2 linked regions of the Skermanella sp. TT6 genome follow. The protein of the gene in region 2 binds, or shares a complex with, the protein of the main gene of each other region. Links are inferred from orthologs where the notes say so. Each region holds a gene or a part of one and is shown on either strand. Other genes may lie near its edges.

Evidence for each region.
Region 1: the proteins of scpA (region 2) and meaB are in contact, whole or in part, in a crystal structure (PDB 8DPB), measured with the Methylorubrum extorquens proteins. The link is inferred for Skermanella sp. TT6 from one-to-one orthologs. Residues at the interface, in SOR27001.1 of Methylorubrum extorquens: Glu577, Glu578, Asn579, Asp580, Gly581, Arg582, Arg583, Arg585, His596, Ala604, Ser605, Ala608, Asp609, Gly611, Phe612, Asp613, Val614, Asp615, Ile616, Gly617, Pro618, Leu619, Glu625, Arg628, Gln629, Val631, Glu632, Asn633, Asp634, Glu661; in SOR26638.1 of Methylorubrum extorquens: Arg20, Ala21, Ala24, Arg25, Thr28, Ser32, Arg33, Arg34, His37, Thr98, Gly99, Gly100, Ser101, Ile102, Leu103, Lys106, Thr107, Ala110, Ala113, Ile114, Asp115, Arg116, Ala118, Phe119, Ile120, Arg121, Pro122, Pro124.

What each region holds. Positions count from the first base shown.
Region 1 is NZ_CP067420.1:414,656-420,433, reverse strand. What follows is about bases 2,369-5,150. They hold meaB (methylmalonyl Co-A mutase-associated GTPase MeaB), read right to left. Parts: upstream 4,379-5,150; coding sequence 3,359-4,378; downstream 2,369-3,358. Other genes in these bases: IGS68_RS01935 (ATP-binding protein), read right to left, coding at 4,413-5,150; IGS68_RS01945 (DUF1223 domain-containing protein), read left to right, coding at 2,539-3,351. In the rest of the region: IGS68_RS01960 (OpgC family protein), read right to left, coding at 1-868; IGS68_RS01955 (SGNH/GDSL hydrolase family protein), read left to right, coding at 1,278-2,108; IGS68_RS01950 (hypothetical protein), read right to left, coding at 2,048-2,254; more of IGS68_RS01935, read right to left, coding at 5,151-5,778. UniProt on the Escherichia coli protein: Binds and hydrolyzes GTP. Likely functions as a G-protein chaperone that assists AdoCbl cofactor delivery to the methylmalonyl-CoA mutase (MCM) ScpA and reactivation of the enzyme during catalysis.
Region 2 is NZ_CP067420.1:3,105,001-3,112,535, forward strand. What follows is about bases 2,531-5,517. They hold scpA (methylmalonyl-CoA mutase), read right to left. Parts: upstream 5,099-5,517; coding sequence 2,963-5,098; downstream 2,531-2,962. Other genes in these bases: IGS68_RS14695 (NifB/NifX family molybdenum-iron cluster-binding protein), read right to left, coding at 2,531-2,849; IGS68_RS14705 (biotin transporter BioY), read right to left, coding at 5,240-5,517. Outside these bases: IGS68_RS14680 (c-type cytochrome), read left to right, coding at 346-561; IGS68_RS14685 (cytochrome b/b6 domain-containing protein), read right to left, coding at 613-1,275; IGS68_RS14690 (PhyR family response regulator anti-anti-sigma factor), read left to right, coding at 1,682-2,479; more of IGS68_RS14695, read right to left, coding at 2,490-2,530; more of IGS68_RS14705, read right to left, coding at 5,518-5,830; IGS68_RS14710 (acetyl-CoA carboxylase biotin carboxylase subunit), read right to left, coding at 5,856-7,535. UniProt on the Escherichia coli protein: Catalyzes the interconversion of succinyl-CoA and methylmalonyl-CoA. Could be part of a pathway that converts succinate to propionate.

The sequences.
Region 1 (5,778 bases), 2.7 Mb from region 2 along the record:
ACGACGCCTCCCGGCCGGCGACCAGCAGCCAGGCGATCAGGTAGGCCAGGCCCGCGAAGTTCAGCAGGTAGACGAGGGCGAACTCGCCGCGGTTGTTGTAGACGTCGAACCGCAGCGCCATGCTGTCGGGCACCAGGCCGTTGGTGAAGCCGAGCCTGAAAGCCATGAACAGCAGGACCAGCGCGATCGAGACCTTCAGCAGGTCGGTGCGCCGGGGCGAGAACCAGCGGTCCCAGTCCAGCTTGCCCTGGGCATCGGCCGCCCCGAGCAGCAGCCCGGTGACGAACACGATCTGCCAGGCGAGCGGATTGAAGTGGCTGCGCAGCACGAAGCCGGGCGCGAAGGCGCCGACCGTCTCCTCGACGATCCGGATCGCCGGCAGATGCAGCCCCAGCTGGACCATCAGCCAGAGCAGGACGCTGCCGCCCAGCACCTCGCGCCAGTAGCCCCGCGCGATCCAGCGCAGCAGCAGCGGCGACGCGACCAGATAGACGATGTATTGCGGCAGGATGTCCATGAAGGTCGGCTGGTAGAGCAGCAGGAACGCCGAGATCCCGGTCAGCGTCGGGGTCTGGTACATCTCCCACATGAAGTGCCCCCACAGCGGGCGCGAGTTTGGGATCAGCACCGCCATGAACAGGATCGCCGCCAGGACGATCACCGCGTAGACATAGAGTTCGTAGGCCCGGTTGAGGATCTTGGCGTCCATGAGGGACGTCTGTCCCTTGGCGATCATGCGCGTATAGTAAAGGCCTATGATGACGCCGGAGATGAAGACGAATCCCTGGGCATCCTGGACATAGCCCAATTCCGAGTGGTTGATCCGCGCGAGCAATAACTCACCCTGGAACGGCAAATGATTAAGCATCATAAATACGAGGAAATAACCACGCAAACCGTCGAGGATTGCAAAACGCTTCATGGCACTCTCCACGGCCGGGGCGACTGCATGCCGATAGTACAGATTTTGGTATGTACCGATTGGTGAACCGGCGCAGATCATGTTTATTCCTTAAAGTGCCTTTCAATACCCCTTTCAGTGTAGAAAGAGACCAGAAGATCGACCTGAATATCCTGAGCCGGCAGGGAACATCCTGTCGGTTCAGGACGTTGAATCGGGTTGCGCATCGGCAACAGTGCCGAGGCGAATGTTCCGTGTCCCCCGCAATTCACAGTTTGACCATAATTGGAACCCATACGCTCTGCCGTCGCCGGGCAGCCCGCCAGGCTTCATGACAGCTTCACAGCAACAGCAGCCGAGCGAGCGTTTCCCAACCATGGTCAAGCACGTCTTCCCCGCAGTTCTGTCCGGTATCGTCGGTTTCGGCATGATGGTCGGGAGCGCCGCGGCGCAGGCTCCCGAGCAATGCGCCGCCCCGTCGCTGGTGATCCCGGCTTCCGCACGCGAGATGCCGCGGACCAGCGCGGCCCTCAGCCGCAAGCAGGATCTGCGCATCGTCGCCGTCGGCTCGTCCAGCACCCAAGGGACCGGCAGTTCGGGTCCCGCCATGACCTATCCGGCCCAGCTCGACCGGATCCTGGAAACCCGCTTCCCCGGCGCGAGGATCGAGGTGGTCAACAAGGGGATCGGGGGAGAGAAGGCGGCCGCGACCCTGGCCCGGCTCGACCGCGACGTGCTGGCGCTGAAGCCCGACCTGGTGATCTGGCAGCTCGGCACCAACGACGCCCTGGGGAAGGTCGATGCCAAGGTGTTCGGCATGCAGGCGGTGGAGGGCATCAAGCGCATCCGGGAATCGGGCGCCGACCTGATGCTGCTGGAGCCGCAGTTCCTGCCCAAGCAGGTGGGCAACGCGACCTATGCGGCCTATGTGGACGCGGTCCGCGCCCTGGGAGCCGCGCACGGCATCCCGGTGTTCCGCCGCAATGAGGTGATGAAGCACTGGCTCGACAGCAAGCAGTTCACCCCGACCACCATGCTGTCCAGCGACCAGCTGCACATGACCGACGCCAGCTACCGGTGCCTCGCGGAACTGATGGCCAACGCCATCGTCCCGGCGGCGATGCCGGCGGTCCAGCCGCCCGCCGGTCAGACCATCAAGGTGCTGAGCGGTCCCACCGCGGTGCGCAGCGCCGAAACGCCCAGGTAGAACACGGCCGCGACGAAACCCCAGCAGGCGACCGCGGCCGTCAGCGCCAGGATCGCCTGCATCTGGACGGGCAGTTGCTCCTCCGGGCCTTCCGAGAACCGGGACATCATACGCTCTCCGGCGATCCGGCGTATCAAAGCGTTCATGTCGAATCCGAATCCGTTGTTCATTCTCGATCCTCTCCCTTGCCGGGCGATGCTAATTATGGAAACAGGGCGGACGGGTGTCAAAAATGTGACATTCCGGACGCGATCGGAAGAAAACCGGGATGCGGAAGCCGGGCCGGGAATCGCCCGGCCGGAAGCGCCTTCTCTCTTCAGTCGTAACACCGGCTGGGTCACTGACGGACCGTGATCCCGACCGGCTATAGTCGCGCCGCAAGCCGAAGACTTCTCGCAAAAGGCCGGGACAGACGGACGGGGGACAGGACATGTTGGGGATCGCCGCCGTCGCAGTGCCGATGGGGTTCCTGTTCGGCTCGGGCTGCGCCGACCAGCCGACCGTGGTGGAGCTGTTCACCTCGGAAGGATGCTCGTCGTCGCCGGCGGCCGACGTGCTGCTGAACGAGCTGGCCGGCCGGCCCGACGTTCTGGCGCTGTCGTTCCATGTGGACTGCTGGGACGATCTCGGCTGGGCCGACCCCTTCGCCACCGCCTGGGCGACCCGGCGCCACCGCGACTACAACGACGCCCTCGGCCGTTCCTCCGTCTATACGCCGCAGATGGTGATCGACGGATCGGCCGAGGTGTTCGGCGGCAACGCGCGCCTGGTCGGCCAGGCCGTGGCGGCGGCGCGGGCGGCGCGGGGGCAGGCACGCCGGAACCCGCTTGGCATCGGCCTCCGCGAGCGCTCCGGCGGGCTGGACATCACGGTTCCCGCCGGCCATCGGCGGCGCGAGACCCGCATCCTGGCGGTGCGCTACGACCTGCGCCGCGGAGTCCTGGTGAAGGCGGGCGAAAACCGCGGACGCCGGCTGTCCCACAGCCACGTCGTGCGCGAAATGATCGACCTGGGCGCCTGGACGGGCGATGCCTGCCGGCTGCGCGCGCTGCCGGCACCGGCCGGCCAGGGGATCGCCGTGCTGGTCCAGGAACTCGACGGGGCGGGCCGCCCGGCCGCGATCCTGGGCGCCGCGCGCCAGGAACGCGGCCTGCTGGGCGTCAGCGCCGACCCGAGGGAAGCGGTCGCCCGCATGGTCCGGACGATCCGGGCGAACCGCGACGGCGGGGCGACCCCGCTGTAGCCGGCGTTCAGTCCTCGCGCGGGCCGAGGAACCGCTCCAGCAGGGCGCGGGCCGCCGCGGTCGGGGTCGTCTCCGCACGGGTCACCGCCTGCTCGGCCCGGGGAAGCTCGGCGCGGACGGCGGGGTGGCGGCGGAAGGCGTCGGTCAGGGTTTCCGCGATCTCGCTCCACATCCAGGCGCGCGCCTGTTCGGCCCGGCGGGCGTCCAGGGCGCCGGAGCCGGACAGGGTGCCGCGGTAGCGGCCGACGGTCTCCCAGATCTCCGGCACGCCGGTTCCGGTCGCGGCCGAGCAGGTCAGCACCGGCACCTTCCAGTCCTTCGACGGCGAGCGCAGCAGCGCCAGCGCGTGCCGGTACTCCGCGACGGCATGGCGGGCGGCGTCGACCAGGGCGCCGTCGGCCTTGTTGACCACGATCAGGTCCGCCAGCTCGACGATGCCCTTCTTGATGCCCTGGAGCTCGTCGCCGCCGCCGGGCAGCAGAAGCAGCATGAACAGGTCGACCATGTCGGCCACGGTCGTCTCGGACTGGCCGACCCCGACCGTCTCGACCACCACCACGTCATAGCCCGCCGCCTCGCAGGCCAGCATCGCCTCCCGCGTGCGCCGGGCGACGCCGCCCAGGGTGCCGCCGCTGGGCGACGGCCGGATGAAGGCCGAAGGATTGCGGGTCAGTTCCTCCATCCGGGTCTTGTCGCCCAGGATCGAGCCGCCGGTGCGCTGGGACGACGGGTCCACCGCCAGCACCGCGATCCGGTGCCCCTGCCCGATCACATGAAGGCCGAAGGTCTCGATGAAGGTGGACTTGCCGACACCCGGCACGCCCGAGATGCCGATCCGCACCGACCGGCCGGTATGGGGCAGCAGCTCGGCCAGAAGCGCCTCGGCCCGCTCCCGGTGGTCGGGCCGGCTCGACTCGATCATGGTGATGGCGCGGGCCAGGGCGCGCCGGTCGCCCGAGCGGATCGCCTCCGCGGTTTCGGCGGCGGACGGGACTGCGGCGCGGGAGGCGGAGGGGGATCTGCGCATCATGGCGTCAACCTACAGGGCGGCCCGGCGGCGCTCAAGCGGCCGGAACCTGCTCGACCCCATGCAGGGTCCGCGAAGCGCCGTCCCGGGCGGGGACGGTGCGCCAGGGCGGGAACTCCACCCGCGCCGTGGTCCCGCAGCCCACCTTGCTTTCCAGGATCAGCCGGCCCTGGTGCAGGTTGGCGATCGCGTTGACCAGCGACAGCCCCAGGCCGGTGCCGCCGACCTGGCGGGTCAGGCTGTTGTCCACCTGGTAGAACGGTTCCAGCACCCGGGAGAGGTGCTCCTCCGCGATGCCGATGCCGGTATCCCGGACCTCGATCGCGACGCCGCCGTCCTTCAGGGCCAGGGTGCGGCAGGTGACCGTGCCGCCGGCGGGCGTGAACTTCACGGCGTTGGACAGCAGGTTGACGACGATCTGCCGCACCGCCCGGGCATCGGCATGGAGGTTGGGCGCCGTCGCCGGGATCTGCCGGTCGAGCAGGACGTCGCCCCGGCGCGCCAGGTCGGAGACCATGGAGCAGCACCGCGTCACCAGCGCGCCGAGATCGATCAGGTCCTCGTTGATCGTGCGCCGCCCGGCCTCGATCTTGGAGATGTCGAGGAGGTCGCTGATCAGCGACAGCAGGTGCTCGCCGGCATGGCGGATGTCGTTGACGTATTCCTTGTACTTGGCGTCGCCGAGCGGCCCGAACAGCTCGTCCGCCAGCAGTTCGGAGAAGCCGATGATCGCGTTGAGCGGCGTGCGCAGCTCATGGCTCATGTTCGCCAGGAAGGCCGACTTGGAGCGGTTGGCGACCAGCGCCTGGTCGCGCGCGGTGCGCAGCGCCTCCTCCGTCCGGCGGTGGCTCGTGATGTCCTGGAAGACCCAGGCCGACAGGGCGGTGCCGTCGTCCTCGGTATCGACCTTGAGCAGCGACCGCCGGCTGATCGAGACGGTGCGCTCGCCGGTGCCGGGCGCGGTCAGGGTCGTCTCCGCGCTGGCGCCGGGAACCATGGCGCGGATCGCCGGCGACACGCCGAGCAGGCTCAGCACGTCGTCGATCCGGCGCCCGGCGACCTCGTCCGGGACGATGTCGAAGATCCGCTGGAACTCCCGGTTCATGGTGAAGGCGTGGAAGACCGACTCCCCGGCAGCCCGGAGCGACACCAGGACCGCCCCCGGGAGCACGTCGATCAGGCCGTGGACCGCGGGCTCGTCGAACCGGGTCCAGGCATGGAAACGCCGGATGTCGCCCGCGAGCCGGTCCGCCAGCCGGGCCGTGCCGCCCGCCGCCGCGGCCAGCCGCCCGGGGAGTTCCCCCCAGCCGTCCACCACCTCGGGCGACCAGGGCGGGCAGCGGTCCGTGACGGTCTGGCGCCAGCGCTCGAAGCTCTTGCGCGGGCTGAGCCGGCCATCC
Region 2 (7,535 bases):
GCTGCTCGCATCGGCAGTTCTCGGGCATCGCCTTGACAACCGATCCGCGTCCTTCGACTCTCCGCGCGGAAAAAAAGTCTCCCCTATCGCGAGGTATATAGATCATGCGGAAGAGCAGCATCGCCGCCGTTGCGGCCATCGCCGGCGCGCTCCTGGTCGGGACCGGTATCCTGTCCGCCGGCGTCCACGCCGGCGACGATCCGGTGAAGGTCCGCAAGGAAGGTTTCGACGGCAACAAGAAGGCGATGGGAGCCATCAAGAAGATCCTGGAGGATGGCGCAGACCTGGGAGGCGCCACCGCCCCGGCGCAGTCCCTCGCCTCCTTCGCCAAGCAGGTGCCCGGGCTTGTTCCCGGCCGGGTCCGACAAAGGCGACACGAAGGCCAAGCCGGCGATCTGGAGCAGCCTCGCCGATTTCACCGCCAAGGCCCAGGCGTTCGAGACCGAAAGCGCCAAGCTCGTCCAGGTGGTCGCATCCGGAGACAAGGCGGCGGTTCAGAAGCAATTCGGTGCGGTCGGCGGCACCTGCAAGGCTTGCCACGACGCCTACCGGGCGGAATAGCCCCTCGTCCCGACCGGCCGGCGCCGGAAGGCTTTCTCCAGCGCCGGCCGGTCAGGCGACCATCACCAGCGTCGCGACCAGTGCCACGGCCAGGGCGGCGATCAGGGCGGCCGGCAGCAGCCCCGCTTGACCGGGCGGATCCACGGTGATGCTATCCGGGACGATCTTTCGACCCGTCAGCATCGGCCGGACGAGATTTTCCCTGCGAAGAAGCAGGTAGCCCGCGATGACCGCGACATGCACCGCCACCATCGCCAGGATCAGGTCGAATGCCAGACGGTGGACCGTGCTGAGCAGCTTCACCACGGCACTTCCGGCATGGGCGACCAGCGGCCCGTCGACCAGGATGTCGTCGCTGGTGAAAAGGCCGCTTCCCGCCTGTACCGCGAGGACCAGGAGAAGCGCCGCGACCATCCATCCGCCCAAGGGGTTGTGTCCGAGAACAGGGCGGGGGTGCGTGCCGGACGACCGCAGCTCGCGCAGATGCTCGAGGGCCGCCGCCAGCCCCTTCAGGAAATCGCTGAACCGGGCGGATCTGCTGCCGATGAAGCCCCAGGCCAGACGGAACAGCAACAACGACAGTATGAAATAGCCGCTGAGGAAATGAACACGCATCCAGCCGAGTTCGCCGCTTGCCCAGGAGGCGCCGACCGCCGCCACCAGAAGCCAATGGAACAGCCGCACCGGCAGGTCCCAGACGGTCACGGACCGCACGGGACCCCTCCTATCATACTTCTTCATGATGACTCCCTGGCATGGTACGGTGGGTCCGTTGATGATGCGGCGCGGTCGATCGCCGGCCGCCGGTGGCATTGGCCGATCGGTATGTTATCAGTGCGATTATAGGGCCGTTCGGAATCCCGTGTAGGAAGAACAGCAGCGGCCAATTGCCCCTATCGGCAATGCAGCGGCAGACACTATCCCGAAAGACTTAGCCTTTCGCGCAGCAGACAGCATCGTTTGCCGCACTACTCTTTATGTCCGCTCAAAAATGAGGCCGAGGACTACACTTGCGCAGTCGGCTTGAATTCGTTCCGCGCGCGGGATAAACAGACATCATCCCTTCAAGGAACGGAAGGGGACCTGCGGAGGATATATGGAAGCGCAAGCCCGGAGACTGATGGCTCAGTTGCCGTACATGCGACGCTACGGGCGCGCGCTCACCGGCTCCACGTCGCGCGGCGACGATCTGGTTACGCGCGCGGTGGAAGCCGCGCTGGCCGACCCCGAGCGCTATCACCTGGAAGGCGACGAGGAAACGGTGACGCGGCGCCGGCTGTACGCACTGCTCAACAGTCTTTTCGATACCGAACCCGCATCGTCCGGGGCGCCGGAGCCCGGGCACCCGATCGAGGCGGCGCTGAGCAGCCTTCCGGAAATCGAGCGCCGCGTCTTCCTGCTGGTCAGCCTGGAAGAGTTGCCGACGACGCAGGCGGCGGAAGTGATCGGAGTGCCGGTAGAGCAGGTGCGGGAGGCTCTCGGCAGGGCCCAGAACGCCATGCGCGAGCAGCTGGTCGCGAACATCCTGATCGTCGAGGACGACGCGATCATCGCCTACGACCTGACCGAGACCGTCCTGGCCATGGGCCATAAGGTCTGCGGCACGGCTGCAACGATGGAAGAGGCGCTGGCGACCGCCGCTGCGAACCAGCCCAGCCTGGCGCTGATGGACCTGCGTCTGGCGCATGGCGGGAGCGGCATCACCACGGCCCAGGCCCTGCGGGAATCGCGGGCGCTGCCGATCATCTTCGTCACGGCCTTCGCCGAGGAACTCAAGCAGCGGGGCCTCGACTACCTGGGACCCGTCATCAAGAAGCCCTTCACCCGCGAGCAGATCGAGCGGGCGATCACCCAGGCGGTGTTCACGCCGCGCCCTGGCGACGCCAAGCCGACCCTGGCCGGCCGATCGGTCGGATAGCTTCACTCCGTCAGTGATCGTGATCGCACCGTTCCGGCAGCGGCGCCGGGGCGGGCAACGTGCCTGCGAAGTACCCTTTCACCGCGGCGACCGGATCCGTCTCCGACGTCAGGACGGCCTGGATACCCCTGCTCGCGCATTTTCGGATGAACTTCTCCCGGGCATTCCCCGTGATGACGACGGTGACCTCGTCGAGCGGGTGCGCACCTTCGCCTTCGAACACGTGGAAGATCTGGTCTTCCGCCAGGAACAGCTCCTTGACCTTGACCGGCTCCGTTCCCGCCTCGGCCTCGTAGACGAGGAAGCTCCGGCACCGGCCGGCGTGGGGAGTGACGGTCTCCAGATCGAGGCTTGTCAGGGCGAAACGCATGCTCGGGAACTCCTGATACGAGGATTGCTCCCGAACATGCGACGGCCTGCGGCCGGGCATCATTGAAGTGCCGCAACCGCCGGCCTGCATGTCGATTTGTCGCAGGAACCGGCTTACTGCCGGATCATTCCGAGAATCTCGTGGGCCGCTTTCGGGATGTTGGTCCCTGGGCCGTAGATCGCGGCGACGCCCGACTTCAACAGGAAATCATAATCCTGCGGCGGGATGACGCCGCCGCAAACCACGATGATGTCGTCCGACCCTGCCTTCTTCAGCTCCTCGACCAGCGCCGGGACGAGCGTCTTGTGGCCGGCGGCCTGGCTGGACACGCCGATCACGTGCACGTCGTTCTCCACCGCCTGCCGGGCAGCCTCGTCCGGGGTCTGGAACAGCGGCCCGACATCGACGTCGAAGCCGATGTCGGCGAAGGCCGTGGCGATCACCTTGGCGCCGCGGTCGTGTCCGTCCTGGCCCATCTTGACCACCAGCATGCGGGGACGCCGTCCCTCCTCCTCGGCGAACGCCTTGACCTCCTGCTGGATGGTGGCGAAGCCTTCGTCACCCTCGTAGGCGGCTCCATAGACGCCGCTGACCGAGCGGATCACCGCCCGGTGCCGGGTAAAGACGGATTCGAGCGCGTCGGAGATCTCTCCCACGGTCGCCCGCGCCCGGGTGGCCTTGACAGCGAGGTCGAGCAGGTTGCCGCTGCCGTCCTTAGCCGCCTGGGTCAGCGCGTCGAGCGAGGCCCGCCACGCCGCCTCGTCGCGGCTGGCCCGGATCTGCTGGAGCCGGGCGACCTGCTGTTCGCGGACCACGGTGTTGTCGATGTCCAGCACGTCGACCTTTTCGGGATTGGCGACTCGGTACTTGTTGACCCCGACGACCACTTCCTCCGCCCGGTCGATGCGCGCCTGGCGCTTGGCGGCGGCCTCCTCGATCTTCAGCTTGGGCATGCCGCTCTCGACGGCGCGGGTCATGCCGCCCAGCCCCTCGACCTCGTCGATCAGGGCCTGGGCGTGGGTCGCCAGCGAATTTGTCAGCGCCTCGATATAATATGAACCGCCGAGCGGATCGACGACGTGGGGAATGCCGGTCTCCTCCGCGATGATCAGCTGCGTGTTGCGCGCGATGCGGGCGGAGAACGGGGTCGGCAGGCCCAGGGCCTCGTCGTAAGCGTTGGTGTGCAGCGACTGGGTCCCGCCCAGCACGGCGGCCATGGCTTCCACTGTGGTGCGGATGATGTTGTTGTAGGGATCCTGCTCGGTCAGCGACACGCCGGAAGTCTGGCAATGGGTGCGCAGCGCCAGGGAACGGGCGTCCTTGGGCTCGAAATTCTTCTGCATCAGCCGCGCCCACAGCAGGCGGGCGGCCCGCAGCTTCGCGATCTCCATGAAGAAGTTCATGCCGATGGCGAAGAAGAACGACAGGCGGGGCGCGAACTGGTCGACCTTCAGCCCCTTGGACTTGGCGGCGCGCACATATTCCAGCCCGTCGGCCAGGGTGAAGGCCAGTTCCTGCACCGCGGTCGCCCCGGCCTCCTGCATGTGGTAGCCGCTGATCGAGATCGAGTTGAACCGCGGCATGTTGAGCGCCGTGTACTCGATGATGTCGGCGACGATCCGCATGCTGGGCGCGGGCGGGTAGATGTAGGTGTTGCGGACCATGAACTCCTTGAGGATGTCGTTCTGGATGGTCCCGGCCAGCTTGTCCTGGCTGACGCCCTGCTCCTCCGCCGCGACGATGTAGCCCGCCAGGACCGGCAGCACCGCGCCGTTCATGGTCATGGAGACCGTCATCTTGTCCAGCGGGATGTCGGCGAACAGGATCTTCATGTCCTCGACGCTGTCGATCGCGACGCCGGCCTTGCCGACGTCGCCGACCACGCGCGGATGGTCGCTGTCATAGCCCCGGTGGGTCGCCAGGTCGAAGGCGACGGACAGCCCCATCTGTCCGGCCGCGAGGTTCTGCTTGTAGAACTTGTTGCTCTCTTCCGCGGTGGAGAAGCCGGCATACTGGCGGATCGTCCAGGGCCGGTGGGAATACATGGTCGCGCGTGGCCCGCGCGTGTACGGCGCGAAGCCCGGCAGGGTCTCCAGCTCCAGCCCGGCGAGGTCGTCGGCGGTATAGAGCGGCTTGACCGGAATGCCTTCCGGGGTATCCCAGACCAGCGTGTCGGGCGAGGCGCCGCCGGTGTCCTTGGTGGCGAGCGCGGTCCAGTCGGCCAGCCTCTTCTTGGGGAAATCGACCATGGGACAATCCTCCGGGGCGGGCTAAGCGTCTTGTTCGACGGTGTCTTCGAAACGGTATCGTATCAGAACAGGGAGCGGGCCATGCGGTCACGTGCCGCAGCGATCAGGGACACGCCCCGGCGGGGGCGTCTCCCCGCCCGATCAGCCCCGGCTCTGCGACCGGCGGGCGACCACCGTCCAGGCGGCGTGCATCAGCGCGGCACCCAGGGCGGTCTTCAGAAGCGTCGCGGCGACGAAGGGGGTCAGGCCGACGGCAACGGCCTTGTCCATCCCGAACAGCACGGCGAGCCAGGCGACGCCGGGGATGAACAGCAGGGCATGCCCGATCGACATGGCGGCCACCGCCTTGACCGGGCTGCGGTCCCAGCCGCGCTCGGCCAGCCAGCCGATCAGGCCGGCGGCCATGACGAAGCCGACCAGGTAGCCGGCGGTCGGTCCGGTCATGTAGGCGAACCCGGCGCCCGTGCCGGCGAACACGGGCAGGCCGGCCATGCCCTCGGCCAGGTACAGCAGGACCGTCGCCATGGCGAGCCGGCTGCCATAGGCCATGCCGAGCATCATGATGACAAGGCTCTGCATCGTCATCGGGACCGGCCAGAACGGCACCTGGGCCTTGGCCGAGAGGGCCAGCAGCAGGCTGCCGGCGAGGGCGAACCCAGCGGCGCGGATCAGGCTTCCGCCGGGCGCCAGGGTATCGAGCAGCGTCGGGTGGGTCGGAGAAAACGACTTCATGTCACTGTCCTTCGGGGGAGCGCGTTCAGGCGAACTCGATGATGATCTGGTCCACGGCCAGGCTGCTGCCCGGAGCCGCATGGATCTTCGCCACCTTGCCGTCCTGCTCGGCGCGCAGCAGGTTCTCCATCTTCATGGCCTCTACCACCGCCAGCTCCTGGCCGGCCTTGACCTCCTGCCCCACTTCGACCGCGACGCGGGCGAGCAGGCCAGGCATGGGCGACAGCAGGAACTTGGACATGTCGGGCGGCAGCTTGACCGGCATCAGGTCGGCGAGCTGCGCGGCCCGGGGACTCAGCACCTGGGCCTTCATCTCCGCCCCGGCATGGATCAGCCGGTAACCGGTGCCGGTCCGGTCGAGCTGGATCGACAGGGGCCGGTAGTTGACCGTGCCGTTCCACAGCGGCTGGCCGATTTCCCAGTCCGAGCGGACCTCGAAGCGCTTGCCGCCCAAGACCACGTCGTAGCCGTCGTCGACCGAGTCGATCGTGCAGGGATGGTTCGTCCGCTCGGTCCGCACCACCCAGTCCCGCGCCACCTTGTGACGGGCCCCCGGCAGCTGGCCGCTGATGGTGGCGGCCCGCTCCTCCACCTTGCGCTGGACGGAGGCGGCGACCGCCATCAGCCGCTCGTTCGTGTCGGTGTCGAGCGACAGGCCGTGGAACCCGTCGGGGAACTCCTCGGCGATGAAGTTGGTGGTCAGCCGGCCCTCGACGAACCGCGAATGGTTCATCAGCGCCGACAGGAAGCTGATGTTGTGGGCCACGCCGCGGATCTGGAACTTGTCCAGCGCTTCGCGCATATGGTGGATCGCGCTGTTGCGATCGGCGCCCCGGCTGATCAGCTTGGCGATCATCGGATCGTAGAACATGCTGATCTCGCCGCCGTCATAGACGCCGGTGTCGACGCGGGTGTGCGCATCCTCCGCCGGCGGGACGTAGCGGGTCAGGCGGCCGGTGGAGGGCAGGAAACCGCGGGTCGGGTCCTCGGCGTAGACGCGGGCCTCGATCGACCAGCCGTTCAGCGTGATGTCGCTCTGCTGGAGCTTCAGCTTCTCGCCGGCGGCGACTCGGATCATCTGCTCGACGAGGTCCAATCCTACCACCAGCTCGGTCACCGGATGCTCGACCTGGAGCCGGGTGTTCATCTCCAGGAAGTAGAAGTTCCGGTTGGCGTCGACGATGAACTCGACCGTGCCGGCCGACTTGTATTCCACGGCCTTGGCCAGGGCCACCGCCTGCTCGCCCATCGCCTTGCGGGTCTCGGGGTCGATGAAGGGGCTCGGCGCCTCCTCGATGACCTTCTGGTGGCGGCGCTGGATCGAGCACTCGCGCTCGCCCAGGTACAGGGTATTGCCGAAGGCGTCGCCCAGGACCTGGATCTCGATGTGGCGCGGCTGCTCGATGTATTTCTCGACGAAGACGCGGTCGTCGGCGAAGCTGGAGCGCGCCTCGTTCCGGGCGGAGCGAAAGCCCTCCCGCGCCTGGTCGTCGTTCCAGGCGACGCGCATGCCCTTGCCGCCGCCGCCGGCCGAGGCCTTGATCATCACCGGATAGCCGATGTCCTTGGCGATGCGGACGGCGTCGTCCTCGTCCGGGATGACGCCCAGGTAGCCGGGGACGGTGCTGACGCCGGCGGCGTGGGCCAGCTTCTTCGACTCGATCTTGTCGCCCATCGCCGCGATGGCGCGGACGTCGGGACCGAT